Regions from separate parts of the Superficieibacter sp. BNK-5 genome, predicted to be linked through region 1. Evidence: predicted binding sites of a transcription regulator. Region 1 holds the regulator's gene; each other region holds the start of a gene.
What was found. Region 1 encodes PhoB, which activates phosphate uptake and scavenging genes when phosphate is short. Its sites were predicted from a motif close to CTGTCATAAAACTGNCNNAT; they were not measured.
Positions count from the first base shown of each region.

Region 2: a site for PhoB is predicted at 6,888-6,907, ahead of uvrB (excinuclease ABC subunit UvrB). Genes of this name have one in related genera too.
Region 3: a site for PhoB is predicted at 2,646-2,665, ahead of opgB (phosphatidylglycerol--membrane-oligosaccharide glycerophosphotransferase). Genes of this name have one in related genera too.

Region 1 is NZ_CP179893.1:2,606,695-2,616,607, reverse strand. Features, by position in the region: gene malZ (maltodextrin glucosidase) at 213-2,030, opposite strand; gene proY (proline-specific permease ProY) at 2,241-3,593, opposite strand; gene brnQ (branched-chain amino acid transporter carrier protein BrnQ) at 3,675-4,994, opposite strand; gene phoR (phosphate regulon sensor histidine kinase PhoR) at 5,405-6,694, opposite strand; gene phoB (phosphate response regulator transcription factor PhoB) at 6,716-7,405, opposite strand; gene sbcD (exonuclease subunit SbcD) at 7,582-8,784, shown strand; gene sbcC (exonuclease subunit SbcC) at 8,781-9,913, shown strand, end outside.
Region 2 is NZ_CP179893.1:3,019,315-3,029,227, reverse strand. Features, by position in the region: molybdenum cofactor riboswitch at 1-8, opposite strand, end outside; gene yvcK (uridine diphosphate-N-acetylglucosamine-binding protein YvcK) at 208-1,116, shown strand; gene eptA (phosphoethanolamine transferase EptA) at 1,200-2,840, shown strand; gene pmrA (two-component system response regulator PmrA) at 2,841-3,506, shown strand; gene pmrB (two-component system sensor histidine kinase PmrB) at 3,506-4,582, shown strand; gene uvrB (excinuclease ABC subunit UvrB) at 4,653-6,671, opposite strand; gene ACMGGS_RS14505 (ABC transporter ATP-binding protein) at 7,390-8,106, shown strand; gene bioD (dethiobiotin synthase) at 8,072-8,770, opposite strand; gene bioC (malonyl-ACP O-methyltransferase BioC) at 8,763-9,518, opposite strand; gene bioF (8-amino-7-oxononanoate synthase) at 9,502-9,913, opposite strand, start outside.
Region 3 is NZ_CP179893.1:2,131,437-2,141,349, forward strand. Features, by position in the region: gene ACMGGS_RS10220 (Rpn family recombination-promoting nuclease/putative transposase) at 1-218, shown strand, start outside; gene opgB (phosphatidylglycerol--membrane-oligosaccharide glycerophosphotransferase) at 262-2,553, opposite strand; gene ACMGGS_RS10230 (DUF2501 domain-containing protein) at 2,768-3,232, opposite strand; gene dnaC (DNA replication protein DnaC) at 3,300-4,037, opposite strand; gene dnaT (primosomal protein DnaT) at 4,040-4,579, opposite strand; gene ACMGGS_RS10245 (organic hydroperoxide resistance protein) at 4,807-5,235, opposite strand; gene ACMGGS_RS10250 (MarR family winged helix-turn-helix transcriptional regulator) at 5,311-5,766, opposite strand; gene ACMGGS_RS10255 (threonine/serine exporter) at 5,833-6,306, opposite strand; gene ACMGGS_RS10260 (threonine/serine ThrE exporter family protein) at 6,297-7,073, opposite strand; gene ACMGGS_RS10265 (hypothetical protein) at 7,055-7,234, shown strand; gene ACMGGS_RS10270 (helix-turn-helix transcriptional regulator) at 7,585-8,307, shown strand; gene bglJ (DNA-binding transcriptional activator BglJ) at 8,319-8,957, shown strand; gene ACMGGS_RS10280 (YbaK/EbsC family protein) at 9,003-9,461, opposite strand; gene ACMGGS_RS10285 (PTS sugar transporter subunit IIC) at 9,801-9,913, shown strand, end outside.

The DNA.
Region 1 (9,913 bases):
GGGCCTACGTTTAACATCCGCCTTCTGAATCACAGCAGATCGTAGGTCCGGTAAGGAGAAGCCGCCACCGGGCAAAGTATTGTCGCGCCGTGATGCCCGGTGGTGCTGCGCTTACCGGGCCTACGTTTAACACCCGCCTTCTGCATCACAGCAGATCGTAGGCCCGGTAAGGCGAAGCCGCCACCGGGCACGTTTTACGCTGATTGAGCGCGTTAGTTCCCCACCCACACCGAAGCCGAAACCGCGGGCAGCGTCAGGAGATCTCCCTCAAACGTGCCTTTCCCCTCTTTCAGATACCACGCCTTAACGTTTAACAGCGGCGAATCACCAACCACCACTTCACACGCCTGACCACGGTTAATCGCCACCAGCACACGCTGCTGCTTCAGCACCCGCACGAAAACCACCACGTCGCCCTCGGCATAGATCACCTGGCAAGCGCCGCGACGCAGCGCCTGACTGCGCCGACGCAGTTTTGCCATCCGCTGATAAAGTGCTAACAGTTCACCGTCCTGCTGACGTTTATCCCACGGGAACGGTTTGCGGCAGAAGGGATCGTTCGCGCCGTCCAGCCCCACTTCATCGCCGTAATAAATACAGGGCACGCCGGGCCAGGTAAACAGCCACACCACCGCCAGCGGCAAACGCGCCACGTCTTTACCAAGCAGCGTTTTAAAACGTGAGGTATCGTGGCTGTCGAGCTGATTAAACATGCGTAGCTGCTGCTGATGGGAGAGCGAGGCGCGATAGTTATCCATCCACGCCATGCAGATTTGTGCATCGATATCCTGTGGATCGTAAGAGAGATCGGTGTTCGCCAGAAACGCCCACAGCGGCTTGGTGAAGCCCATGTAGTTCATGGCTGCATCTTCTGCATCGTTTTGCAGCCACTGGCGGGCGTCGCCAAAATGCTCACCAAAAACAAACGCATCCGGGCGCGCTTCTTTCGCCGCACGCGTAATCCCGGCGATATGATGCATATTATTGCGCGCTCCGCCGTTCTCGCCGAGCATATGCACGACGTCCAGCCGCCAGCCATCCATATTCCACGGTGCTTTCAACCAGTGGCGAACAATGCTGTCCTCGCCGCCGTAAATTTCATCGACCAGCGTTTCTGACTGATAATCCAGCTTCGGCAGGCTCGGATAGCCCAGCCAGTCCAGAGCGCGTCCCTCTTCGGAAAAACTATACCAGTCACGCCAGGGGGATTCCGGGTTATGGCACGCGCCGCCGGTTCCCCGGTTATGGCGATCGAACCAGCCATGGGAATCGCCGCTATGGTTAAACACGCCGTCGAGGATCAGCCGCATTCCCTGCGCCAGCGTTGTCTGCCGCAGGCGCAGCAGCGCAACGTTGCCGCCAAACTGCGGATCGACCTGGCGATAATCTTCGGTATCGTATTTATGCACGCTGGGCGCGACAAAAACCGGGTTCAGGTAAAGGGCGGTAACACCAAGCTTTTTCAGATAAGGGAGTTTCTCGCCGATCCCGTCGAGATCGCCGCCGTAAAAGGTCGATCCCCCGGCTTCGGCGGTCAACGGCTCATCCCACTCGCGCAGAACAATCTCCCGCCCGGCCGCGTGGTGATAGTAGACGTTGTCTTTAGCAATCGGCCCCGGTTTGCTGCGCGCGAAGCGATCGGGAAAGATCTGGTAAAACACCTGGTCAGCCACCCAGTCCGGTCCGCTATCGGGCAAATCCAGTGCGAAATGTTCAAGGCGCGCAGGCGGAAACTGACTGATTCCCTGCGGGCCAAACCACCGCTGTCGATTTTCCCACAGTAGCTTAAACAGATAGCGGCGACGGGGCTGCCCTTCGTTCAAATTGATGTCCGCGCGCCACGCGACAACCCCCGGATGCGGCGCATGCGCGGAACGCCGCATGGGCAGTGAAATCTCTTCGTTATCCAGCTCGCTGCGCAGGACAACACGCGTTGGCAGGTGTTCCCCACTCAGCCACAGCGTAATGGTAAGCCGTTCCTGTCGCTGCGCGATAAAAGGCGCAACGGGAAGATGCCAGGCATGTAACATCATCAATCCTCTTTCCTTAAAAATCAGCCCACCATGACACAAGCCGCGCCGCTCCCCCTCCTCTTTTGGCTGTTTTTCCAGGGGTGACGCCGGGGGCGCAGAACATTCAGGATAGATCGGTTTTTAGTGCAAAAGAGAATGCAAATGTAAGCAAAAAAAGACCGGGATATCTCCCGGTCTCAGATTGCGGACAAACGTTATACCGCGGAATTATGCCTGGCGGCGCTTAAACATCCAGCCAATCAGCAGCAGTACAATCCAGCCGAAGCCGACGTACAGCGAAATACGCGTGTCCGGATGATAGCCAATCAGCGCGATGATAAAGACCAGGAAAATCAGCCCGACAACCGTCGTCACCACGCCGCCCGGCACCTTAAATTTCAGCGCTTTGGTCTCTTCCGGCGACAGGCGGCGGCGGAAAGCCACCTGCGACAGGAGGATCATTATCCACACCCACACCGTCGCGAAGGTTGCCAGCGAGGCGATCACCAGGAAGACGTTCTCCGGAATGATGTAGTTAAGATAAACCGCCAGCAGCAGCGCGAAGGTCATCACCACAACCGTCACCCACGGAATACCGCGGCGTGAGGTTTTGGCGAAAAACTTCGGCGCACTGCCCTGCTCTGCCATGCCGTGCAGCATACGCCCCACGCCGAAAACGTCGCTGTTGATAGCGGAAAGCGAGGCGGTCAGCACCACAAAGTTCAGGATACTGGCAGCAAAGGTGATCCCCATATGCTGAAACGTCAGGACAAATGGACTGCCGTCTGTGCCGACCTGGTTCCACGGGTAAATGGACATAATGACAAACAGCGTACCAACGTAGAACACCAGAATACGCATCGGTACAGAGTTGATGGCCCGCGGAATGGAGGTCTGCGGATCTTTCGCTTCGCCCGCGGTAATACCGATAATCTCGATACCGCCGTAAGCAAACATCACCATTTGCAACGACATCACCATCCCCAGCCAGCCATTGCTGAAAAAGCCGCCGTTGCTCCACAGGTTATGGATGCCGGTCGGTTGTCCGCCGTTGCCAATCCCCCAGACGATGATGCCGACGCCCGCCACGATCATAATAATAATGGTGGCGACCTTAAAGAAGGAAAACCAGAACTCCAGTTCGCCGAACACCTTCACGCTCATTAAGTTGACCGCGCAGATGATCATCACCACGCTAAGCACCCAAATCCAGTGCGGCACATCGGGGAACCAGACGCCCATATAGATACCGAACGCCGTGACGTCGGCAATGGCGACGATCAGGATTTCGAAGCAGTAGGTCCAGCCGGTGATATACCCCGCCAGCGGGCCGAGGTTATCCTGAGCGTAACGTGAAAACGAACTGGCAGAGGGGTTGTGGACCGACATCTCCCCCAATGCACGCATGATGATATACGCGGCGACGCCGCCAATAATATAGGCCAGCAGCACGCTGGGTCCTGCCATTTTTATAGCATCTGCCGAGCCATAAAAAAGGCCGGTGCCAATTGCCGACCCGAGTGCCATAAAGCGGATGTGACGGGTGCTCAGTCCCCGCTTCAGCTTGTTAGTACTTTCCATCGTTTCAAATGCCATTCAACACAAAAAATAAAAAACCACGGAACCCTAAGTACCGTGGTTAAACGAACCGCCGAGCAACGATTAATGTGCGCTGGAAGTTACCTGACGCCCCATGAGGCGATCGCAGATAACAGCCAGAACAATCATCACCACCGTTGGCATCAGCCACGCCAGCCCCTGCTCGGTAAGCGGTAAACGCTCAGTCCACGCAGGCAGGACATCTTTCAATGCCGAGGCTTTAATGCCGTCAATGATACCAAAAAGCAGGCTGATAAACATGGCGGGCGCAATCACGCGCGATGAATTATGCCACCATGGGCGGGTGAAGCTTAACACAACCAGTGCGATACACGGCGGATAGATCGCCGTTAACACCGGCACTGAAATCTGAATCAGCTGGTCCAGCCCCAGATTGGAGACCGCCATCGAGAACACGCCAAGGATAAAGACCAGCGAGCGATAGGAGAACGGCAGATACTGCGCAAAGAACTCAGCGCACGCACAGGTCAGGCCCACAGCCGTCACCAGACAGGCGAGGAAAATTAGCGCCGCCAGCATCAGGCTGCCTGCGCCGCCAAAGGTATGCTGAACATATGCATGCAGGATAGCTGCACCGTTAGCAGACTGGTCAACTAACGTAGCGCTATCGGAGCCGAGACGGAACAGCGCCAGGTACAGCAGCGTCAGCCCAATACCCGCCATCAGCCCCGCCCAGACCGTATAGCGAGTCAGCAGCCGCGCTTCGGTCACGCCGCGAGAACGAGCAGCGTTGACAATCACGATACCGAAGACCATTGCGCCCAGGGTATCCATCGTCAGATAGCCATTAACGAAGCCGTTAGAGAACGATCCCGTCTGATAAGCGTCAATCGCATGACTGATCGGGCCGGCAGGCCATACCAGCGCGGCGACTGAAAGCACCGTCAGGGCGAGAATTTTCATCGGCGCAAGGAAGTTACCCACCGTATCCAGCAGCTTGCCGGGATAGAGAGAGACCACGATCACCAGCGCAAAATAGACCAGGCTGTAAATGAAGGTTGGCATCGCCCCGTCACCCGTCAGTGGTGCAATCCCCACTTCAAAGGAAACCGTCGCGGTACGCGGGGTGGCAAACAGCGGCCCCACCGCCAGATAGCAGACCGTCGCCAGCAGGATGCCCGCACCTTTACCGATCGGCGTGCTGAGGCTATCAATCCCGCCGCCGACTTTCGCCAGCGAAATGACCGTCAGTACCGGCAGGCCGACCCCGGTAATTAAAAAGCCAATTGCCGCCGTCCAGACGTGCTCGCCCGCCTGTAAACCAACCATCGGAGGAAAAATGATATTGCCAGCGCCAACAAACAGCGCAAAGGTCATAAAGCCCAAAGCAATGATGTCGCGAGATCTTAACTGATGGGTCATAAATATTTACTGCCTGTGGATGTGGTGTTGTAAATGAATTGTTGCTTTCCATGCGGGACGATAGCGCAGCAATTGCATATATTTCCAGCGGGATATGCTCCCTGACTGACGTGATGAAGTATAGTTTTTCGATTTATCACGCAAAAGCAGTCGGTATGACAGCCTCTGGGGCGCAATTTAAACGCTTATAACGTTTTAAAGCAAGGTGGGATCGTAAAACCAGATGATTATGCTAATTCATAATATTCAACCAGCATGATGGACCAGTTATCAGAAAAACTGATGGCTGATCATTCGAACAAAAAAGCAGCAGGCGCGAGGAAATGGTATCCGTTTCGCTTGCCTGCAAAGTAAACAGACCAGCCTGGGCTGGTCTGCGGAAAGTTACTCTTACAAGCGCGATAAATACGCTAATTTCTGGCAATGAATCGTTCCGGAAGCAAAAAGCTAAATTGCGTTCCTTCTCCCGGCTTACTGGCGATATTCAGGCGGCTGTCATGATGATTTAAGGCATGTTTCACGATGGCCAGCCCCAGACCGCTACCGCCAGTCTGCCGTGAGCGGGCCTTATCGACACGATAAAAACGCTCGGTCAGACGCGGAATGTGTTCGGCAGCAATACCCGGTCCGTTATCGTCAATCGCAAACAGCGCGCCATGCGGATCGCGCTGCCAGTTGACCGAAATGGTGGTTCCGGCAGGCGTATGATTCACCGCGTTGTACACCAGATTAGAGATAGCGCTACGCAATTGTTCTTCATTGCCCAGCACTTTCAACGAATCATCCACGGTAAAGCGTAGCGTATGGCGATCGTGGCTGAGGGTTTGCGCCTCGCGCTCGATCACACGCAGCATCATCGGCACATCAATCTTTTCATTGAGGGCCAGCGCAGGTGCCGCTTCGATTCTCGAGAGGGTTAATAATTGTTTCACCAGTGATTCCATGCGCTGCGTCTGCTCGCGCATGGTATGCAGCGCTTTATCACGCGGTGCTCCCTCCAGCGTTTGCTCCTGCATCATCTCCAGATAACCCTGTAATACGGTCAACGGCGTGCGCAGCTCATGACTGACGTTGGCAAAGAAATTGCGTCTTGCGCCTTCAAGCTGGTGCATTTGCGTGGTATCGCGCGCCACCATCAGCCGCTGGTTTTCACTGTATGGCATCACGCGAAATTCAAGATGACGGCCATTATTGAGGACCAGATTTAATGGCCGACTAAAATCGCGATGCTTCAGATAGAGCGTAAATTCGGGATAACGCAGCAGGTTAAGAATATTTTGTCCGTTATCGTCCGGCCAGCGCAGCCCCAGTACCTGTTGCGCCAGGCCGTTACACCAGAAAATCGTGCCTTCTTCGGTCGTCAGCACTACCGCATCCGGCAGCGATTCTGCGCCGCTGCGAAAACGCTTGATCAGGTTGCCCAGCTCACGCCGACGCTTTTTATTGCGTAGCTGCATCTGATGCAGCCCGTAAAGCAGAGGTTCCCAGCTACCGCGCCCCGGCGGCGGCGTCATGCTGCGATCGACCCACAGCCACCAGGAAAGACGCAGCAAATTCAGGAAATGCCAGACCAGAAGCCCGGTCACCGCCGCCAGCAAAAACCACGGCAGATAGCCGAAAAATGCCCCCAGTATCAGCGCAGGCAGACAACAGATAATCAGTTCAAAAACCAGCGTTTTCCATGACAGACGTTCCAGCACGCGTCACACTCCTGTCAGATATCAGAAACGGGTCGAAAAACGATAACCCGTGCCGCGAACGGTTTGAACCATGCGATCGTGCCCGCTCTGCTCCAGCGCTTTGCGCAAGCGGCGGATATGGACATCCACCGTTCTGTCTTCAACATACACGTTTGTTCCCCAGACATGATTCAACAGTTGTTCACGGCTGTAAACACGTTCGGGATGGGTCATAAAGAAATGCAGGAGCTTAAATTCAGTCGGCCCCATGTCGAGCGGGCTTTCACCCGTCATAACCCGGTGCGAGGAGGGATCGAGACTCAATCCCTGCATTTCAATGACCTCGTCAACGGCCATCGGGGAAATACGGCGCATCACCGCTTTGATACGCGCCACCAGCTCTTTTGGCGAGAACGGCTTGGTGATGTAATCATCCGCCCCGGTTTCCAGTCCGCGAACGCGATCTTCTTCTTCACCGCGTGCGGTGAGCATCACCACCGGGATTTCGCGCGTCAGTGCTTCACGCTTGATATGTTTAATAAACTGAATGCCGGAACCACCGGGAAGCATCCAGTCCAGCAGGATCAGGTCTGGCCAGGGTTCATTGAGCTGATTTACCGCGCTGTCATAATCTTCCGCTTCTACAGGCTGAAAGCCATTTTGCTCGAGAACAAAGCAAACCATCTCACGAATTGGAGCTTCATCTTCTACGACCAGAATACGTCTCGCCATTTTTTACCCTGTTTATCATCATTATGGATAGCGACGTCATTATGCGTCAGATTTATGACAGATTTATGAAAAAGATGACCATGTGACGATTGCGTAAACGCGATGTGACAGTCGGCTTCGCCCCACCTGCTTCAGGGGGTATAATCCGCTATACGCTTTTTTGCCACGGAACCGACATGCGCATCATTCATACCTCAGACTGGCATCTCGGCCAGAATTTCTACAGTAAAAGCCGTGCCGCTGAGCATAGCGCTTTTCTTGACTGGCTGCTGGAGACCGCTCAAACGCAGCAGGTTGATGTCATTATTGTGGCAGGCGATATTTTTGATACCGGGTCGCCGCCGAGCTATGCCCGCGAGTTATATTATCGCTTCGTGGTCGATTTACAGCAGACCGGCTGTCATCTGGTGGTGCTGGCGGGAAACCATGATTCGGTGGCCACGCTTAACGAATCCCGCGACATTCTGGCGTTTCTCAAAACGACCGTCATTGCCAGCGCAGGCGATAAACCGCACCTTCTGTTAAAGCGCGACGGCACGCCGGGCGCGGTGTTTTGCCCGGTGCCGTTTTTGCGTCCGCGCGACATGGTGATTAGCCAGGCAGGTCAATCCGGCAGCCAGAAGCAGCAACGTCTGCTGACGGCCATCACAGATTATTATCAGCAGCAGTATCAGGACGCCTGCGAGCTGCGGGGTGAGCAGCCATTACCGATTATCGCCAGCGGACACCTGACGACCGTCGGAGCCAGCAAAAGCGATGCCGTGCGCGACATTTATATCGGCACGCTGGACGCCTTCCCGGCGCAAAATTTTCCGCCCGTCGATTACCTCGCGTTGGGCCACATCCACCGCGCGCAAAAAATTAACGGCAGCGAGCACATTCGCTACTGCGGTTCGCCCATTTCACTGAGCTTTGATGAGACGGGAAAAAATAAAAGCGTCAACCTGGTCACCTTTGCGGAGGGCAAACTCGCTGAAGTGACACCGCTTGAGGTTCCCGTCATGCAGCCGCTGGCTGTGATCAAAGGCGATTTTGCCAGTATCAGCGAGCAGCTTATACAGTGGCGTGATGCGCCCGCGACGCCGAAGGTCTGGCTGGATATCGAAATCACCAGCGGGGAATACCTGCATGATATTCAGCGACGTATTCAGGCCCTGACCGAGGGTTTACCGGTTGAGGTGCTTTTAGTCAGACGCAGCCGCGAGCACCGCCAGCGTATTCTGGAAGGTGAATTGCGCGAAACGCTCAGCGAATTGAGTGTTGAAGACGTGTTTGAGCGCCGACTGACGCAGGAAGATCTCGATGAGGCACAGCAAAAGCGGCTGTTTACCCTTTTCGGTCAAACGCTGGAAACCCTGTCCGGGGAGGATGAAGCATGAAAATTGTCAGTCTGCGCCTGAAAAACCTGAACTCACTGAAAGGCGAGTGGAAAATTGACTTCGCTGCAGAACCGTTTGCCAGCAACGGCCTGTTCGCCATCACCGGCGCGACGGGGGCAGGTAAAACGACGCTGCTGGATGCGATCTGCCTGGCGCTGTATCACCAGACGCCGCGCCTTAGCACGCTGTCGCAATCGCAAAATGATCTTATGACCCGCGACACCGCCGACTGTCTGGCCGAGGTCGAATTTGAGGTTAAAGGCGAAGCCTATCGCGCTTTCTGGAGCCAGAACCGCGCGCGCAATCAGCCAGATGGTAATTTGCAGGCTCCGAGGGTAGAGCTGGCGCGTTGTGCCGATGGCAAAATCCTTGCCGATAAAGTGAAAGATAAGCTGGAACTGACCGCCACATTGACCGGGCTGGATTACGAGCGTTTTACCCGCTCAATGCTGCTTTCTCAGGGTCAGTTCGCGGCCTTTTTGAATGCCAAACCCGGCGAGCGTGCGGAGTTGCTGGAAGAACTGACCGGCACCGAGATTTACGGTCACATCTCAGCGATGGTATTTGAAAAGCATAAAACTACCCGTACCGCACTGGAAACGCTGCAGGCGCAGGCCACCGGCGTGGCCCTGCTCAGCGCGGAACAGCAGCAGACGCTGGAGCAAGGTTTGCAGGCGCTTACTGACGAGGAACGTCAGCAGTCAGGCCTGCAAATGCAGACGCAACATCATCTTAACTGGTTGACTCGCCAGCATGAACTGGATGAGGAGCATCAGCGTTCACAAACGGCCCTCGCCGCAGCGCAACAGGCGCTGGCTCAGGCGCAACCGCAACTGACCGCATTAACGCTGGCCCAGCCCGCAGAACAATTGCGTCCTCTGTGGAGCCGCTGCCAAGAGCAGACCAGCGCCGCGGAGCAAACGCAGCGGCAGACGCAGGAAGTGAATGCTCGCTTACAGAGCGCATTAACCCGGCGCGCTCAACTGCGGGCCAGCGCGGAACATCAGCAGGCGTCGCTGCAAACGACGCATAAACATCTGACTGACTGGCTTCAGGAGCACGATCGCTGGCGTTTGTGGAGCAGCGAACTGACAGGCTGGCGGCACGCCTTTACCCAGCAAACGCGCGA
Region 2 (9,913 bases), 410 kb from region 1:
TGCCGATAGTAGCGCGTCAAACACGTTTCCGCCACTCGCAAAACGCTATATAATTATGTATATAGCGACACAATCGTGCAATTTCGCTACAGACTACGCGTAAATCACGTTTTTGCATTGATATGCATCATTTTAGCGCCGTTAGCCCATCGTCTTTTAGGGGTAGTTACGCTACTGTTACGCGGAATGATTAAATAAGGGAAAGTTATGCGTAATCGCACGTTTGCGGATCTGGACAGAGTAGTAGCACTGGGCGGCGGGCATGGTCTGGGACGGGTTATGTCTTCACTGTCGTCAGTGGGTTCACGGCTGACCGGGATCGTGACCACTACTGACAACGGCGGCTCAACCGGGCGTATCCGGCGTGCGGAGGGCGGTATCGCCTGGGGCGATATGCGCAACTGCCTCAATCAGCTGATTACTGAACCCAGCGTCGCGTCAGCGATGTTTGAATACCGTTTTGGCGGTAATGGCGAGCTTTCCGGGCATAATCTCGGAAATTTGATGTTAAAGGCGCTGGATCACCTGAGCGTGCGGCCTCTGGAGGCCATTAATTTAATTCGCAATTTGCTGAAGGTGGACGCGTTACTGATCCCGATGTCGGAAGTACCGGTGGATTTGATGGCCGTGGATAGCGAAGGCCATGAAGTCTATGGTGAAGTGAATATCGATCAGCTTAAACAACCGCCAGCGGACCTGCTGCTCTCCCCTAACGTTCCGGCCACCCGTGAAGCCGTACAGGCCATCGCCGAAGCCGATCTTATTCTCATCGGGCCAGGCAGTTTTTACACCAGCCTGATGCCGATCCTGCTGTTGTCTGATATTACCCAGGCGCTGCGACGCGCCCCGGCTCCGATGATCTACATCGGCAATTTAGGCCGTGAAGTCAGCCTCCCGGCGGCTGAGCTTCAGGTTGTTGATAAGCTGGCCCTGATGGAGCGCGCTATCGGCAAACGGGTTATTGATGCGGTGGTGGTGGGACCGGATACCGATATTCGTGGAACAGACGATCGCATCGTGGTTCAGCAGCCGCTGGAAGCCAGCGATATTCCTTACCTTCACGATCGCCATTTGCTGCGCAAGGCGCTGGAACAGGCGGTTCAGGCGCTGGGCTAATCTTCTCATCTTTATTCGTTTCTTAAGGTTGGCTTAAACCTTCTCTGCCACGATGCCGTTCCCTTTCCTGGCGAGATCACATTATGCGGGCGTTTCATCTGCGCAGACCGACCCTCGGTCTGCTGACGTTTCTGGTTCTTTTTGCGCTCTATATCGCACTTTTTTTAAATATCGCCTTCTGGCATCAGGCATTTAACCTGCTGCCGGTGAATTCTCTGCATTCGGCGCTGGTGTTTATCTCTATGCCTGTCGTGGCGTTTGCGGCCATTTATATCCTGCTAACGCTGGCGTCATTTTTACGCCTGCATCGGTTAATCATCACCCTTTTCGTTTTGCTCGGCGCGGCGGTGCAATATTTTATTCTTAACTTCGGTATCGTGATGGATCGCTCAATGATCGATAACATCCTTGATACCACGCCTGCGGAAAGTTTTGCCCTGCTCTCGTCGCGACTGGTGTTATCACTGCTGTTCTCCGGCGTATTAATGGCAGCGCTGGCCTGGTGGGTAAAAATCCGCTATCCCGCGACGCTCGTAAGGGGCGGAGTGCTGCGGGCGGTGAGTCTCACCCTTTCCGTTCTGGCGATCCTGCTGGTGGCGCTCCTGTTCTATAAAGATTACGCCTCTCTGTTTCGCAACAACAAAGAGCTGGTGAAATCGCTTAATCCGTCCAACAGTATCGTTGCCAGCTGGTCCTGGTACATTCATAACCGAATGGACAATTTGCCGCTGGTGCAGATTGGCGAAGATGCGCGGCAGGATCCCCGCATGGTGCAGGGTCCGCGTAAGAACCTGACGATCCTCATCGTCGGCGAAACGTCGCGGGCGGCCAACTTTTCCCTTGGCGGCTACCAGCGCGAGACCAATCCGCGTTTGAAGCAGGATAACGTGATTTACTTCCCGCAAACGACCTCCTGCGGCACCGCAACCGCCGTGTCGGTCCCCTGCATGTTCTCTGACATGCCGCGCCAGCATTACGACGCCCAACTGGCGCACCATCAGGAAGGACTGCTGGACGTCATTCAGCGCGCCGGGATAAAGGTGCTGTGGAATGAAAATGACGGCGGTTGTAAAGGTGCCTGCGAGCGGGTGCCGACGCAGGATATGACGCGTCTGAAACTGCCGGGTCAGTGTATCAATGGCGAATGCTATGATGAGGTATTATTCGAGGGTTTAAGCCATTACATCGATACGCTTCAGGGAGATGGCGTGATTGTTCTGCACACCATAGGCAGCCACGGCCCCACCTACTACAACCGCTATCCGCCCCAGTTCCGTAAATTTACCCCGACCTGCGATACCAATGAGATACAGACCTGTAGTAAGGCGCAACTGGCCAATACTTACGATAATACCGTTCTGTATGTGGACTATATCGTCGATAAAGCGATCAAGCTGCTACAAAGCAAGCAGGACAGGTTTACCACCAGTCTGGTGTATCTGTCGGATCACGGTGAATCACTGGGGGAAGACGGGGTCTATTTGCATGGACTGCCGTGGTCAATTGCCCCGCAGATGCAAACGCATATTCCGATGCTGATGTGGCTCTCAGAGGATTATCAGAAACGTTATCACGTAAGCCAGCAGTGTCTGCAAAAAAGGGCTGACACTCAGGCGTACTCACAGGATAATCTTTTCTCCACTATGCTTGGGATGGTGGGCGTCACCACGCAGGTCTATCAGGGAAAAGATGATATTTTATTGTCGTGCAAAGGAGCTAACTAAGTGAAAATATTAGTTATTGAGGATGATGCTTTACTGCAGCAGGGACTGATCCTGGCCATGCAAAACGAGGGATATGTCTGCGATGGCGTGGCGACCGCCCGCGATGCGAAGAGTTGTCTGGCCAGCGCCCATTACAGTCTGGTGGTGCTGGATTTAGGTCTGCCCGATGAGGATGGGTTGCATCTGCTGGCCCATCTGCGACGCGATAAATTCACCCAGCCGGTGCTGATCCTCACCGCGCGCGATACCGTCGGCGATCGCATCGCCGGGCTGGATACCGGCGCGGATGACTATTTAATCAAACCTTTCGCCCTGGATGAGCTGAATGCGCGCATTCGCGCGCTGCTGCGCCGCCATCATAATCAGGGAGACAGCGAACTGACGATCGACAATCTGACGCTCAACGTCACGCGCCGTCAGGTCTGGCTGGAAGGACAGTTGCTGGAGCTTACGCCGAAAGAGTACGCGCTGCTCTCAAGACTGATGCTAAAAGCGGGTAGCCCGGTGCATCGTGAAATTCTCTATAACGATATTTATAGCTGGGAAAACGAACCCTCGACCAATACGCTGGAGGTGCATATCCATAATTTACGCGAAAAGATCGGCAAAACGCGTATTCGCACGGTGCGCGGCTTCGGCTATATGATGCCGAATCAGGATAAATAATGGCACTCTTTCGCAGACGAAAAACGACGATGCGCAGCCAGCTGCTGCTGACCATCGGCGCAATTCTGGTGGTGTGCCAGGTTTATAGCGTTTTCTGGCTCTGGCATGAAAGCCAGGAGCAGATTCAACTGCTGGTACAGAGCGCAGTCCAGAATCATGACAACAGTAAACACATTGCGCACGAAGTACGCGAAGCTATCGCCAGCCTGCTGGTGCCCAGTCTGCTGATTATCGGCCTGGCGCTGGTCATCTGCTTTCACGCGGTGAAAAAGATCACCCGCCCGCTGGCAGAGTTGCAACGCGAGTTAAGCGAACGCACGCCCGACAACCTTCAGCCCATCGCCATTAACGCGACGGTCAGCGAAGTGGAAGCGGTGACCTCCGCCATCAATCAACTGGTCTCGCGACTTACCGTGACGCTCGAGCGCGAGCGGCTGTTTACCGCCGATGTCGCCCACGAGTTGCGCACGCCGCTGGCCGGTCTGCGTTTGCACCTTGAGCTGATTGGTCGTGCCGGAACTGCGAATGTCGAGCCGCTGCTGCAGCGCCTGGATCAGATGACCACCAGCATTGCCCAGCTTTTGCAACTGGCGCGCGTGGGGCAATCTTTTTCTGCCGGGAGCTATCAGCAGGTTAATCTCTATCACGATGTGGTTCTGCCGCTTCAGGGGGAGCTTGAAACTATGCTGTCGCAGCGTCAGCAATATCTGACATTGCCGGTGGAAAGCCAGGTCGCCGTATTGGGCGACGCCACGCTGTTACGCGTGGTGCTCAGAAATCTGGTGGAAAATGCCTATCGTTATAGTCCTGTCGGCTCTGTTATCGTCGTCCATATTGAGCCTGGAAACGGGCCGACGCTGGTGGTTGAAGATGAAGGTCCGGGGATTGATGAATCGAAAGGCGGCGAGCTGAGCAAGGCGTTTGTGCGTATGGACAGCCGGTATGGCGGTATTGGCCTCGGGTTGAGCATCGTCACGCGTATTGCCCAGTTGCACGACGCGCAGTTTTTTTTGCACAATCGCCAGTCGCAGACGGGCGCGCGGGCCTGGGTGAAATTCAGACCGCTACGGGGGTAATACGTTTAGCCCCGGAACCCCATAATGCCGGATGGCGGCTTCGCCTTATCCGGCCTACGAGCCTACGAGCCTACGAGGCGGCAATAAACAGGTCGCGCAACTGGTGCAATTGGTCGCGAACCTGCGCCGCTTCCTCGAACTCCAGATCCCGGGCGTGCTGCATCATCTTCGCTTCCAGTTCGTGAATTTTCTGCTGCAATGCCTTCGGCGTCAGCGGCAACGCTGCATCCTCTTCCACCGGATGACGCGCTTTACCACGGCCTTTGGCTTTGGTCTTCGCGATGTTTTCACCCAGCGCCAGAATATCGACCACTTTCTTGTTCAGGCCCTGCGGCACGATGCCGTGCTCTTCGTTGTACTGCTGCTGTTTCTCGCGACGACGCTCGGTTTCGCTAATGGCTTTTTCCATCGACGGGGTGATTTTATCGCCGTAGAGGATGGCTTTACCGTTGATATTACGCGCCGCACGCCCGATAGTCTGGATCAGCGAGCGCTCAGAGCGCAGGAAACCTTCTTTGTCGGCATCCAGAATGGCGACCAACGACACTTCCGGCATATCCAACCCTTCGCGCAGCAGGTTGATCCCGACCAGCACATCGAACTTGCCGAGGCGCAGATCGCGGATAATTTCCATACGCTCGACGGTGTCGATGTCTGAGTGAAGATAACGCACCCGCTCGCCGTGCTCGTCGAGGTATTCGGTTAAATCTTCTGCCATTCGTTTGGTCAGGGTGGTGACCAGCACGCGCTCGTTGATCACCACGCGCTTGCGAATTTCTGAGAGTAAATCATCGACCTGCGTCGCCACCGGACGCACTTCAATAATCGGGTCCAGCAGGCCGGTAGGACGCACCACCTGATCGACAATTTCATCGCCGGATTTTTCCAGCTCGTACTTGCCGGGCGTCGCCGAAACGTAGATGGTTTGTGGGGCCAGCGCCTCAAACTCTTCAAACTTCATCGGACGGTTATCCAGCGCGGAAGGCAGGCGGAACCCGTACTCGACCAGCGTCTCTTTACGCGCCCGGTCGCCGCGATACATCCCGCCAATTTGCGGGATGGTAACGTGTGATTCGTCCACCACCAGCAGACCGTCCGCGGGCAGATAGTCAAACAGCGTCGGCGGCGCTTCGCCCGGCCCACGGCCAGAAAGGTAGCGCGAGTAGTTTTCGATACCTGAGCAGTAGCCCAGCTCGTTCATCATTTCGAGATCGAACTGCGTGCGCTGGGTGATTCGCTGTTCTTCTAACAGTTTATTATTCGCCATTAGCGTCTTGCGTCGGTCAGATAACTCAACTTTGATGTCTTCCATCGCCTGCACAATACGCTCGCGTGGCGTTACGTAGTGCGTTTTGGGATAGACGGTAAAACGCTGGATCGTCGATTCAATATGCCCGGTTAGCGGATCAAACAGCGACAGACGTTCCACTTCTTCGTCGAACAGTTCGACGCGCAACGCCACGTCATCCGATTCCGCCGGGAAGATGTCAATCACCTCACCACGCACGCGGAACGTCCCGCGCTGGAAGGCCTGGTCGTTACGGGCGTACTGCAATTCCGCCAGACGACGCAAAATATCGCGCTGATTGATAATCATGCCGATGGTGAGGTGCAGCATCATTTTCAGATACAGGTCGGGATCGCCAAGGCCGTAAATCGCCGACACGGAAGCCACCACCACTACATCACGACGTTCCAGCAATGCTTTAGTTGCCGACAGACGCATTTGCTCAATATGCTCGTTGACCGACGCGTCTTTCTCAATAAATGTATCGGAACTGGGAACGTAGGCTTCCGGCTGATAATAGTCGTAGTAGGAGACGAAATACTCCACGGCATTGTCCGGAAAGAACTCCTTCATTTCGCCATACAGCTGCGCGGCCAGCGTTTTATTCGGTGCCAGCACCATGGTCGGACGCTGAAGATCGGCGATAACATTGGCAACGGTAAACGTCTTCCCTGACCCCGTTACGCCAAGAAGCGTCTGATGGGCCAGGCCATCTTCAAGCCCTTCTTTCAGACGACGAATCGCCTCCGGCTGATCGCCAGATGGACGGAATGCGGAATTCAGTTTGAACGGTTTACTCATTAATGGCTACCTGAAAGGAATAAGCGGGCAGGAGCATAATTTTACCTGTCGCTGGCGATTTTGCCAACAATTTATACTGGATAAAAAAACAGTAAGCGTAAAATCTTGCCTCATTGCCCTGGAAACATCAGCAAAAGCGTAGCGTCAGACAGGGAAAATACCAGCTGAAATGGGTTATCCCCAAAAAAACTCATTTTTTAACTTTGTCAAGCAATGTCATGACGGTTTGATGGCAGCAGATGACACTTTTCTTGCACTAGTTGATTTTATTTAACTCGTTGAATATAAAAAACATATCATAAAAGACGCGTTTGCCGTCAATTCATCCGCAGGCCGCGTATTCTCTCGTTTACCACGTCTTTTCTAACTCTAATGCACAAGGTTATCCACAGGAATAGTGGATAACTCGCGCCAGCCCTTAGCCACCGCTCTCTGGCAAAAACCGAAGCCGCTGATGAAACGCGATCATAAAAAATATTTCCCACTATTTTTTGTCTTTTATCAGCTTAAGGACGCTGAGAGTTTCTGGACTGTTGCACCACTACACTCTGCCCCTGGCACCGACAAAGTGCATGCCTCTGACCAAATGCTCATTATTTTCCTCCGGATCCTCAGCGCTATCCGAAATAAGTGCCTTTTTTAAGCCGCAGACCGTCTCTGGCAAGCCTTTTGCAATACCTGATGGTCGAAACGCACGAACTGAATTGAGGAGCTACCGATGTTGAGTCTGCGCGCTGTAAATCAATTTTATGGAAGCCAGCACACGCTGTGGAATATCACGCTTGAACTCCAGCCGGGAAAATGCACCAGCGTCATCGGGCTGCCGGGCATGGGCAAGACCACGCTCATTAACTGCATAACCGGCATCGTGCCGATTGAGAGCGGCAGTATTTATTGGCATGGCCATGACGCCCCGCCTTGCGATTTGCTACCGCTCTCTGCGCCAAACCGGATCGCACTGGGAATTGGCTATGTGTCGCAGGAGAGACGAATTTTTTCGCAACTGACGGTGGAGGAGAATTTGCATATCGCCCACGCCGCCAGCGGGGATGGCGCGGTAAACAGTGGGATCTACGATCTGTTCCCGGAGCTTTGTGCTCTGCGTCAGGTGAAAGCGGCAACGCTGTCAGATGAGAATCAGTACCAGCTGGCGCTGGCGAATGCGCTGGTCACTCGCCCTCGCCTGCTGATCCTGGATGAGCCGACGCGCGGCGCGGGTCAGGCGTTTTTACATAAGCTGGGCGAGATTATCCTGCGCCTGAAACGCGAGCTGGGGTTGACCATTCTGCTGGCAGAACAGCATTTGTCGTTTATCCATCACGTTTCGGATCGCTTCTTACTGCTGCATCAGGGCCGCAATGTCGCGCAGGGACAGGTTAACCAGCTTGACCAGCAACTACTCACACAGTGGATGACCCCGACACAAGGAGGCTAAGATCGAGATACTGACCGGGATCGGACGTTTCCACGTCATGTTCGATCCATGGGATCTCGCCTAACATGGGCGCGGGCAGTACGCGCCTGAGCGTGGCGAGATACTCCTGATGACGGCGGCCGGGCGGCGTGATGTCATTTGCCACCCAGCCTGCGAGCGTTAATCCTGCCTGCTGCACGGCCTGCGCGGTCAGCATGGCATGGTTAATGCAGCCCAGTTTGACGCCTACCACCAGGATCACCGGCAGTTTTTCAGCTATCACCCAGTCGGCAAAGGTCAGGGTCGGTGAGAGCGGCGTAAACCAGCCTCCGGCCCCTTCCACCAGCACCCACTCCGCCAGCGCTTCCAGCTGTCTCAGGCCCGCAGAGAGTACCGCCGCGTCGATGGGGCGTCCCTCATCGGCGCTGACGATATGCGGCGAGGTCGGTTCAGCGAAGGTGTACGGGTTAACCTGGTGATAGCCCAGCGGCAGGCTGCTGTTACGCTGAAGCGCCAGCGCGTCGCTGTTACGCAGCCCTTCCGCCGTGGCCTCGCTGCCCGAGGCGACCGGCTTATAGCCTGCGGTAATCACTCCCTGGCGTCTGGCGGCCTGAAGCAGCGCACAGCTGGCGACGGTTTTGCCGACTTCGGTGTCGGTGCCGGTGACAAAAAAACGGTTAGTCACGTTCAATAATTCCTGTAAAAAGATGATAGGTCAGCGGACAAACGCCCTGCTGCTGTGGCCACGCCAGCTGAAGCTGACGTAACTGGCTGCGGGTCAGCGGGTGATGCGTCCGCCCTTCATGCAGATGCGTGGCTCCGGTTCCTTTTAGCGAGCGCATGGCGCTGAGGGCATCGGGAAAGCGCAGGCTGATCGACTGCATGTGATGGCGATAACGCCAGCCGGACAGCGCGTGGTGGATAGCCTCTGGAGACAAGAAGCGATTAACGTGCGCACGACCGTCTACCGCCTGCCATGCCTGCGCGACTTCGGGGAGCGATCCGGCAACCAGAGTGGTAAATGCCACCTGTCCGCCCGGCTGGGTCACGCGGTAAAGCTGGCTGAGCGCAGCCTGTAAATTTTCACACCACTGTACGGCCAGATTGCTCCAGACAAGATCGAATTGCGCGTCCGCCAGCGGCATAGCTTCAATATCCGCCCGCAGGTAGTGATGCGCGGCGTCCTGACGTTGTGCTTCGGCCAGCATCTGCGGCGACAGATCCAGCGCGGTGACGTGGCTGCCCTGCTCGCGCCAGTAACGGCTTATGCCGCCCGGTCCACATCCGGCATCCAGCACGCGTGGGAAAGGACGTTCAGCCAGCCCGGCCAGCAGCGCGGCGGCGCTCTGACGCTGAAGATCGTCATGCTGCAAATAGACCGACGCAGCGCGACCAAAGGCGGCGGCCACCGCCTGTTTATCGACTGGCGGCATCCAGCACCTCCAGTAAGCGGGTGATATCGTCGGTTTCATGCGCCGCCGTCAGCGTTAAGCGCAAGCGTGCCGTCCCTTCAGGCACCGTAGGCGGACGGATGGCCGTGGCCCAGCATCCGTGCTCGCGCAGCGCCTCCGCCATCCGCAGGGCGCGGGCGTTGTCGCCGATAATCAGCGGCTGAATGGCGCTGGCTGAATCCGTCATCGCCATCGTCAGCGCTGCCGCACCGCGACGAAAAAGCGCGATATGCTGCTGAAGCTTTTCGCGTCGCTGCTGGCCCTCATCGCCACGAATAACCTCCAGCGAAGCCTGCAATGCCGCCGCCTGGGCTGGCGGCATGGAGGTGCTGTAGATGAGATGGCGGGCGAACTGCACTAAATACTCCGCCACCGGT
Region 3 (9,913 bases), 480 kb from region 1:
GCCGTTTACCGCAACATGAGGAAACGTTGATGACCATTGCTGAACAGCTGGAGCAGAAGGGCCGCGAGGAAGGACGCGAGGAAGGCCATAAAGAAGGCCGCCGCGCGGAAGCGCTGAGGATCGCCCGTAATCTTCTGTGTGATGGCGTAGGCCAGGAAAGTGTGCTGCGCGCCACGGGCTTAAGCACCAGCGATTTACAACACCTTTTGCCGCAGTAAGTAAACGCCCGGCAGGTAGTTCCCGCCGGGCGGCAAAGTCAGATTATCCTTCCGATTTAACCACTTTGATATCCACCATCCCAATCCCCAGTTGACGTGGAGAATGGCCGAGAATATTGCCCTCGTTAGTGGACTGCGGTTCTGGCGGGACAATCACCAGCGTTTTGCTGCGCGACGGATTGTCAAAATGCAGCGTGGTGGTAGAGACCTCATTACTTAAAGTCAGTATCTGCTCTTGATTGCCCACGCGTACCGGAATGGGACGATTAGCGTTGGGTCCCCAGGCCTTCGCGGTGATCACCAGATCGAATTTCTCCGGCAACGGCGCTTTGTACTCAATCTTCACCTCTTTGCCGAGCTGTGCGTTGGACCAGCGTCCCCAGGACTCCGGACGCGAGATGCCGCTGAACTGCTGCACCTCCTCCGGTGCGCCTGCCACGTTAAAGACAAAGCTGTCGGCTTTATAACGGATATCGTTATCGACGATTTTGAGCAGATCGACGTTGTGCTTGTAGCGATCGGTATCGATCACCGTGTCTTTGAAAGCCGTTTTTCCTTGCCACTGGGCTTTATCAACGTGCTGTACCTTTTGCTCTCCCCCCAACTGGCCCTGCGAAACGCACCAGTCGGTTGAGAGTGCCAGCTCAGGTGCCCATAGCTGCGCCATTTTATAGCAGCGATCGACCCAGACGAAGTTGTCACGCGGGGCAAAGTCCGCCAGCTGGAAGCGCAATGGTGCAGAGTATTCACTCTCCGGTAGCGGCTCGACGCGTTTATCCGAAATACGCAGTAACAGCGGTAGACGGAAATGCGTACCCGAGAAGGCGATAGTCTTTTTCTCGCTGTCGAGGGTAAATTCTTTCATCTCTTTGGGGAATTTCCATAGCCGCACGATATCGGGCTTCCAGCCCATCACTTTCTCTTTCATATTCAGGAAGACTTCGGAAAGCGACTCCCCGGACAGGCTACTGCGCCCGAGACCGATAAAATTATCGCCACCCATAATATCCAGCACCGTTGCGCCGTTATCCATGGTATTGCGTTTTACGCCCGAGACATCCTGCTGGGGCTTATCGCCGCGCAGGATAAAAAACAGATCGTTACGATCCTGTTTATTCAGGTACTTCCAGGCGGTGTTATTCATTGCCAGATGATCGGACGAAACGACAATCACCGTGTTTTTGAACCACGGCGACGCTTTAATTTTTTCGATGAGTGCGGCGATGTGTTCCTGGCTACAGCTTACGGCGCTGAACGACTGGTTCGGTTTACCGTCGTACTGGTAGCTTTTACGCTTACAGGTGCGGGAAATAAAGCCGTCAGGGTGATGGGTATCGACGGTGAGGGCAAACAGCGAGAAACGCTTACCGCTGCGGGAAAGCTCCTCGAATTTCTTCCAGGTTTCATCCAGCACGGTGTCATCGTAAAAGCCCCAGTCGTTGCGGTAGCTCGGATCGGCAACGGTGGTTTTGAGTTCTTCTGCGCCGTAAAGGTGATCGAAGCCGTGGGATTTCAAAAACACATCTTTTCCGGCAAAGCGCAGGTTGGCCCCCTGCATGAAATAGTTTTCATAGCCGGAGTTTTTCAGGATGTCGCCGAGGCAGATATTCTGCGGGAAGAAGCTGGACACCGAAGCCGATGCATTGCCTTCAAACGGGGCAAACAAAGGAATACCGCACTGGGAGGCGACCATACCGGCAATCGTGTAGTCGGTGCCGGGCAGTTGCGCAGTATGGCTAAAGTCGATGCTTTCTTTTTTTATGGCGCCGAGTTCAGGAGCCAGATCGGGAAAAGCCTCTTCATCAAAATAGGTGCGTTCCAGACTCTCGCCGTAAATATAAACCAGGTTCAGCTTCGGATTGGCAATGCTTTTCGCCGGTTCTTTGTACCAGTCGGCAAAATCCGGATCGCCGTCGCGGGATTGCGATTTTACCAGTTCGGTGATCTGATGAAACGCGGGACTGGCGTCAACCGAAGCCAGCGCCAGCACCAGTGCGAGCAAACTGTATCCCAGATGATGCGGATGATGACGGCGGCGGCGTAATACCCAGCCGAGCGCGAAAAACACGCCGACCAGCGCCAGTATCAGGCCAACACCCGGCAAAATATATTTGCTGATGCCTGCGCCGGTGAGGCTATTGGTCAGGGTATAGAGGACCGCATCGTTAATGCCGTCGCCGGTAAAGTAATCGCTGGCGTAAAGCGTGATATTTAATACGACAAACACGCCCAGTACCGCCAGCGTGACGGCAAACCACCAGGTATTACGGCCAGCTTTCCAGGCGTAAATCACCACGGAGGCCAGGAACAGAGCAATAGAAATGAGTTCTGACAACGAGGTATCCTCAACAGCGCCAGGCCCACCTGGCTTAACATCGTTTTTAAGCGCCTACAATGTAATGGTGTTGCCGCATTGCTGCAATTATGGCGTCATAAAAATGTGCTGTGGTTCGGAATTCGCCTGAAAGGGGCGTTTTACGATGGTTATCGCATTATTGTGCGGCAGGAGGAAATAGCCGCGCAGTTGCTGGCGCGGCCACAGAGGAAAATCAGGAAAGGAAGTTAACGCCCTGTTTTAATACTAAATCGCAGGCTTTGGTTTTCACCTTCTGAGCCAGCGGCGTATCACCGAGATTGCTCAGGTTAAGCTGCTCGCCATTTTTGGTGTTCAGCAGACCCTGAATACCTTCCAGATAGTTGGTATCTTCTTTCTGTTCCTGCTGATTTAAGCCTAATTTATCCAGCACCTGATTTTTGATGTTTTCGGTGCTGGTTACCGAGGCCAGTTTCTGTTTGGCGCAGTATTGCAGGATCCCCGCGGCGTTATTCATTGTGTCAGCGCTTAATGCCTGATTACCACCGTTAAGCAGACTTCCCAGCGAAGAGAGCTGGTTACCATTCTGGCTGTTTAACTGGCTGGCCGCACTGGAGAGTGAATCCTGCCAACTGGCGGCATGGGAGAAGCACGCGGCGCTGAGGAGTGCGCCGCAAAGCAGAGATTTTGCAGATTTCATAGTCATACTCACGTTGAAACAGGGCCGATTTCTTCTGAGTATACCTCGCCTGCGGGCAAGAATTATCTCAATACTCTTTGCCTGTCACGCGGCTGCGGTAGCTGTCCCAGTTGAAGATCACCCACAGGCTGTTGCCAAGACGCATTCGGTCCATAACGCGTTCGCCGAGCAGTTTGTTCATCTCTTCAATGTTACTATTAGTTAGCATCCCGGTCGGGCGTTTGGAAGAGGAACGGCGATCGACGATCTGATTAATGATCACTTTTTCATAGCGCGATTCGTTCTGCATACCAATCTCATCGATCACCAGCAGATCGACACGACTCAGATCGGTGAGCAGTTGTTCTTCGCTCGTTTCCCGATTACCGAATGAGTCTTTCATCGCCGACATGATATCGGCTACCGTAATGATCAGTACCGATTTGCCGCGCAGCAGCAACTCGTTACAGATCGCCGCTGCAAGATGATTTTTACCGGTGCCGGGCTTGCCGGAAAAGATGAAGCTGGCGATATTACCGTCAAACTCTTCAACATACTGCCGCGCCTTGGCCAGCGCGTTCATTTGCCCTTCGTTTTCCACGCGGTAATTTTCAAAAGAGCAGTTTTGATGCAGAGGACGAATGCCGGAACGGTTAAAGGTTCGCTGCATTTTCATCGCCCGATTTTCACGTTCTATGGCGGCGGAGCGGATGTCCCCCTGCTCCTTTTGCCAGGCCAGCAGTTCTTCACCCGTTTTGAATGCGGGTTTAACGTGCGATGGCATCACTTTCTGCAAACGTTTCATTAATTCGCCGACGTTTTTCATGTTCAACCTCTGAAGCCGGGGGGGATATGATCGTCTGGTTCACTCAGGCTATTGATATCACGTTTTACCGTCCCGCCACTACTGGCCCGGCTTATTTGCACGCTACGCGCCAGTTTTTGCTGCCACTGGACATGATGGAAGACTCTGCCTTCGGCCTGCCAGTAAGCGATAAACGAGGCCAGTTCTTCTGCCGTGACGGGCTGAGACAGGGCGATGCCCCATAAGGCCGCAAGGCGCTGGAAATCTGCATCCGGTTGCCAGTCGGAATACATGGCGAATTTACCCATCGGCACGGCCACCGGTGCGGCGGCCGGCTCTTCATACAAACGCTCGTCCAGCGTAACATCGCTGCCCGGGCGCGCCAGTTTAGCCTCCAGTGCCAACAATTGCGCCAGACGGGCAGGGGAGAGCGCGTAAAACGCCGGGGCGTTATTGGCAAATACCGCGACCGCCTGCCCCTCTGCCTTTGCCAGCACGCTGGCATAATTCTGCATAAAGGCGTCGATACCGACAACATCAGGCGTCAAGATTCTGGAAGACATACGCTATCTCAATACATAAAAGGGGCGACTGGGGTAATAATGGCACATAGTAACACAGTGCATCGGATGGCTGGCAGGCGGCGAAGGGATTAAAAAAGCGTACTGGTATCCCGGCTCAATAAGGGGAAATGCCGGGATTGGGTTCCCGGTGGGAGGCCCAACCCGGTGGTCGCCCCGATGACTACGGAGCGTTTAATAACCGCCTGCTTCAATGGCAACTTTCAGGCTTATGCGACGATATTCAGCGTCACGTCGATGTTGCCACGGGTCGCATTAGAGTACGGGCAGACAATGTGCGCCGCATCGACCAGTTTTTTCGCTTCAGCCTGATCCATCCCCGGCAGATGAATATTGAGCGTCGCTTCAATGCCAAAGCCGGTCGGCAGCGGACCGATACCCACCTCACCTTCTACAAAAGCATCTTTCGGGATGGCGATCTTATCGCGACCGGCAACAAACTTCATGGCACCCAGGAAGCAGGCAGAGTAACCCGCCGCAAACAGCTGCTCTGGATTGGTTGCTTCAGCACCGGCACCGCCCATCTCTTTCGGTACCCCCAGTTTGACGTCCAGAAAACCGTCTGAAGAGGTGGCACGGCCGTCACGGCCCCCGGTTGCTTTGGCTTTGGCGGTATAAATCACTTTTTCTAAAGACATGGCAGGTTCCTCATTGTTGTTCACTATAAAATAGCGTGCGATTTAAATGGTGCCTTAATCCTGCGAAACGCAGGATTAAATGCGATGTAATTGTTCACGGAGATCTTCAAGTTGCTGCTTGAGCGTCGCCAGTGAATCAGTGTCGCAGGCGAGGGCGCAACCCACCGAATCCGGTATATTTTGTGCCTCCTGCTCCAGTTGGCGACCGTTCTCGCTTAATGTCACCCTCACCTGACGCTCATCCTGATGCGAACGCTGGCGCTGCAACAAGCCTGCCACTTCCAGCCGCTTCAGTAATGGCGTCAGCGTGGCCGAATCCAGAAACAGCTTTTCGCCAATCTCTGATACGGTAATGTCATCTCGCTCCCACAACACCAGCATAACCAGATACTGTGGATAGGTCAGATTAAGCGGTGCCAGCAACTGCCGGTAGAGCTTATGCAGCGCCAGATTAGTAGAATAAAGCGCAAAACAGAGCTGATTATCCAGATGCAGCGGTGAGTCCGAAGACCGGGTCGATGTCGTTTTCATCCTTTCAATATAGATAGCGCACAATTTAATTGCAAGCGATTATAAACATCGCCTCTGAGAACTTTATTACACCCGTGGACGCTTTCGATAGAGCCACAGACCGGGGATCGACAGCCCGATGGAAAGCGCACCCACAATAGAAGACGCCTTCAGAAAATTGGTCAGCAGCATAATCATTAGATCCTCTGAATAGCCAAAGTGACTAATTTTCACCGCCGAGATCATAGCGGTATACGCCGAAATACCGGGGAACATAGGGATCACCGCTGCCACAGTGAAAATTTTCGGGTGCGCCAGATACCAGCGCGACCAGCGAATACCGATCGTCCCCACCAGCATCGACGCCATAAACGTTGACCACTCAATATTAAAACCGGCAGTAAACATCACCATTCGCGAACCATGTCCAATAGCGCCCAGTAGCGCACACCAGGGAAGCGCCCGGTGAGGCACGTTAAACACCATCGCAAAGCCAACCGCAGGGATAGCGGAGAGGAGCATGTCCTGTATTAGCGCCAGCAGAAAATCGATTACGCCCATCCGCGCAGCCCCCATAATGTCAGTGCCATGACCACGCCAATACAGGTCGCCAGGGTTAACAAACTGGCGATGGCCCAGCGGGCAAGCCCGGTATTAATATGTCCTTTAAACATATCCGCCACCGCGTTAATCAGTGGAAACCCCGGCACCAGTAGCAGAACGCTGGCGGCCATGGCGACGCTCGGGGTGTCACGGAACAAAGGCAGTCTCAACAGCAATCCGGAAACAGTAGTGGCGACAAAGGCGGTAATGCAGAAGTTAATTTGTGGATGCAGAGAGCGATGGGTCAACACCTGGCGCACATACATGGCCACCGCGCTGGCGCAAAAGGTGATAAAAGCACCATCCCAGCCACCGTTATTCAATTTACAGAAGCAGGCACAAGAGAGTCCGACCATCACCACCAGCAGCCAGCGCGGATAACGTAGCGGTTTAATATGGCTGAACCTTTTTTCAACATCACGGTAATCCAGCAGCTTATGTTCCGCCATAATGACAATATGCTGAACTTCGGTCACCACATGCATATTAATACCGCGATCGCTATTTTTACGTGTCGAAGTCAGGCAGAGACCGTCTTTAATCGTCGTTAAAACGATGGCATTAGAGGAGATCGAACTTTCAACGCTGTCCATTCCCAGTGCGCGTCCCAGACGCGTTGATAGCTCTTCCACTAATGCGCTTTCCGCGCCGTGCTGCAATAGAAAAAGCCCACATTGAATACATAATCGCGTAATGGTTCGTTGTAATGACTGATCAACTTGCATGGATCGCCCTGAAATGGAAAAAAGGAAAAATGCAGCGCATAAAACTGTTTTACCATGAAGTGACTATGCGATGGCTGTGGCTAAGATCAAAAAACGTGCAAAAAATCCCCTGTTCTGAAATCGGACTTACTGCAGCGGCAGATCAGAAAGAGAGTGCCTGAGATGGCGAGCGGTGTTAAAGTAGCAAACTCGCTTTTAAAAAAAACAGTAAATATTTACTTAATGAATGCTTTTAGTTTTTCTTAAAAAACATTTCTTTTTTTCTAATTTGAAACAGATTAATTTTTTTTTGGTGTTGTGAGATATTTACGAGGTTCACATTATCCTGCGAAAGGTATAATGTAATACAAGAAACTGTTGTATGTTGTTAAATGTACAATAATGGACACTTACAGGGAAGAGAAAGATTCACTAAGTTGCATATGAATATATAACTTTTATTTATTCATATGGATGATGTATGCGGTCATAAAATAAAGTGATTCTTCGACAGGATGCGGAGGTTATTTGTATGGTATCAGGACATTGCAAGTATGGAGTCATTATCAGCAAGATACCGGTAATGCAAACCGGACTCAGCGGGATAATGGAACTGCATTTCCCTGACTATGAACTTACCTCATGTCAATCTCCTGAAGAGTTAACGCTTTTCCAGCTTCGCCGTGCCGCCCTGGTTCTGGTCGATCTTTCTGGTGAGTTTCGCCATGCCCGCACCATCTGTGAGCAGTACTATGCATTAATATCGCAATACCGTGATATTCACTGGATATTTCTCGTTTCCCGCTCCATTTACCCTTTAGCCGTCGAATTTTTAATGCGTCCTGAAAGTACATTGCTTTCCGATGCAGAGCCTGTCGATCACGTGGTCAAAGCGATTCATGCGGGTGGGCTTTCTGCAGAACGTATCAGCCAGACACTACTGGCGGCAGAGACGCAAGAAACCGTTGGCGAAGAAGAATCCCTGGCTGTGCTGACGCTGTCTGAACGTAAAGTGCTGCGTCTTCTTGGTAAGGGCTGGGGAATTAACCAGATTGCGGCATTACTGAAAAAAAGCAATAAAACCATTAGCGCGCAAAAAAATAGTGCAATGCGCCGTTTAGCGTTACGCAGCAATGCGGAGATGTACGCATGGATAAATAGCGCACAGGGAATGAAAGAGCTGAATTTATTTTCAGCCTATGGAGATTCAATCGAATGGAAAAAAGCCCCGCAAAGCGACATGTCGCTATCGTAGAACCTTGCAGAATGACCGAAGTTGGGCTTCGTCATCTTTTTGGAACGGCGTCTACTAATAGCTATACGATACATTTTTTTAGAGACTACGTTGAGTTGAAAAAGGCGCTCAGCACGCGTGGTTTTTTTTCAGTCATTTACTCACTTTCAGGCAGCAGGGAACAGCGGCGTGAAGGACTGATGCTGTTAAGTGAGTTGAGTCAACTGTATCCAAAAACGCAGAGGATCATGCTGGCAAATGATGAGCGTGAAGCCCGCCTGGTCAGTCACCTGGCCCCGTCAGGCTTACATGGCATTATCAGTAAAACGGCACCTCTGGATGTATTACAGGCCCAGTTGGTTACGCTGCTGCGCGAAACCCGTCGGGTTAATGTAAATGCCCATAATCACTGGTACGTCAGCAGTTCCCGGATGCTCAGCCCAACGGAACGCGCCATTCTTCAGTTTATGGCTTACGGGTATTCCATGCCTGAAATTGCCGCGCAGCTTGAGCGCAACATCAAGACGATTCGCGCGCATAAGTTTAATGCCATGACCAAACTGGGCGTAAGCTCTGATATGGGGTTGTTGCACGCGGCGGATATTCTGATCAACATCCCGCTTGCGGGTGAGGAATGTGCGCTGGGGGAAGGCTCCATCGTCGCGCATTAAGGCCACACGACTCTGGCAAAGGACACCCTCCTTTGCCAGTTTTCTCTACAGACAAACATCTACCCAGGTTGCATCAGTCAACTGGGCCATGCGCTCCGGCGCGATCCTCACCGCACTATGAATTGCGCCTGCGGCGGGTAAAACCTCCTGGTATTGTCGCAGCGAGATATCACAATACACAGCCAGCGGATTTTCCAGCCCAAAAGGGCAGACGCCGCCCACCGGATGACCCGTCAGGATGACGACTTCATCGCTACTTAGCATCCGTGCTTTCGCACCAAATACCGATTTCAGTTTTTTATTATCCAGTCGTGCATCGCCTTTCGCCACGACGAGAATCACTTCATCTTTGATTTTAAGCGATAGCGTTTTCGCAATTTGCCCCGGCTCAACACGGTGAGCGGCAGCGGCAAGCGCCACGGTGGCAGTACTTTGACTAAGTTCAATTATTTCAACATCGGGCGCGCGATCGGCAAAAAACTGTCGCACAGATTGCAGACTCATGAGGATCTCCTGACTATTATCCGGTTTAATCTGTCACATACGCCAGGTCAATGTAAATAACCACCCTCGGATGTCATGAATATTGAGATTTATCGATCCCCTTCACATTCGCTGCAACCGGTTACAGTAACCGGTTGCAGATTGGCGAAATGCAGTTTATTACTACGGCTGTAACTTCCACTGTATTGAAATAATAAGAGCCGTGCATGATTAATACCTTTGTGAACCAACGCGCTGGAAAATTGTTCGGCATGGAACCGCGCTCACAGGGCGACAGCATGTACGGCTATAAAATAAGGGCCGCTATGCTTACGTCTATAGCCTGTCAGGAGGGCTGCTATGTCTGCTAACAATGCTGCGTTTAATCTGATATTCCGCTTCGTTGAAAACTACGTGAGTCCCATCGCTGGGCGCGTTTCTGCGCAGCGTCACGTCATGGCAATCAAGGATGG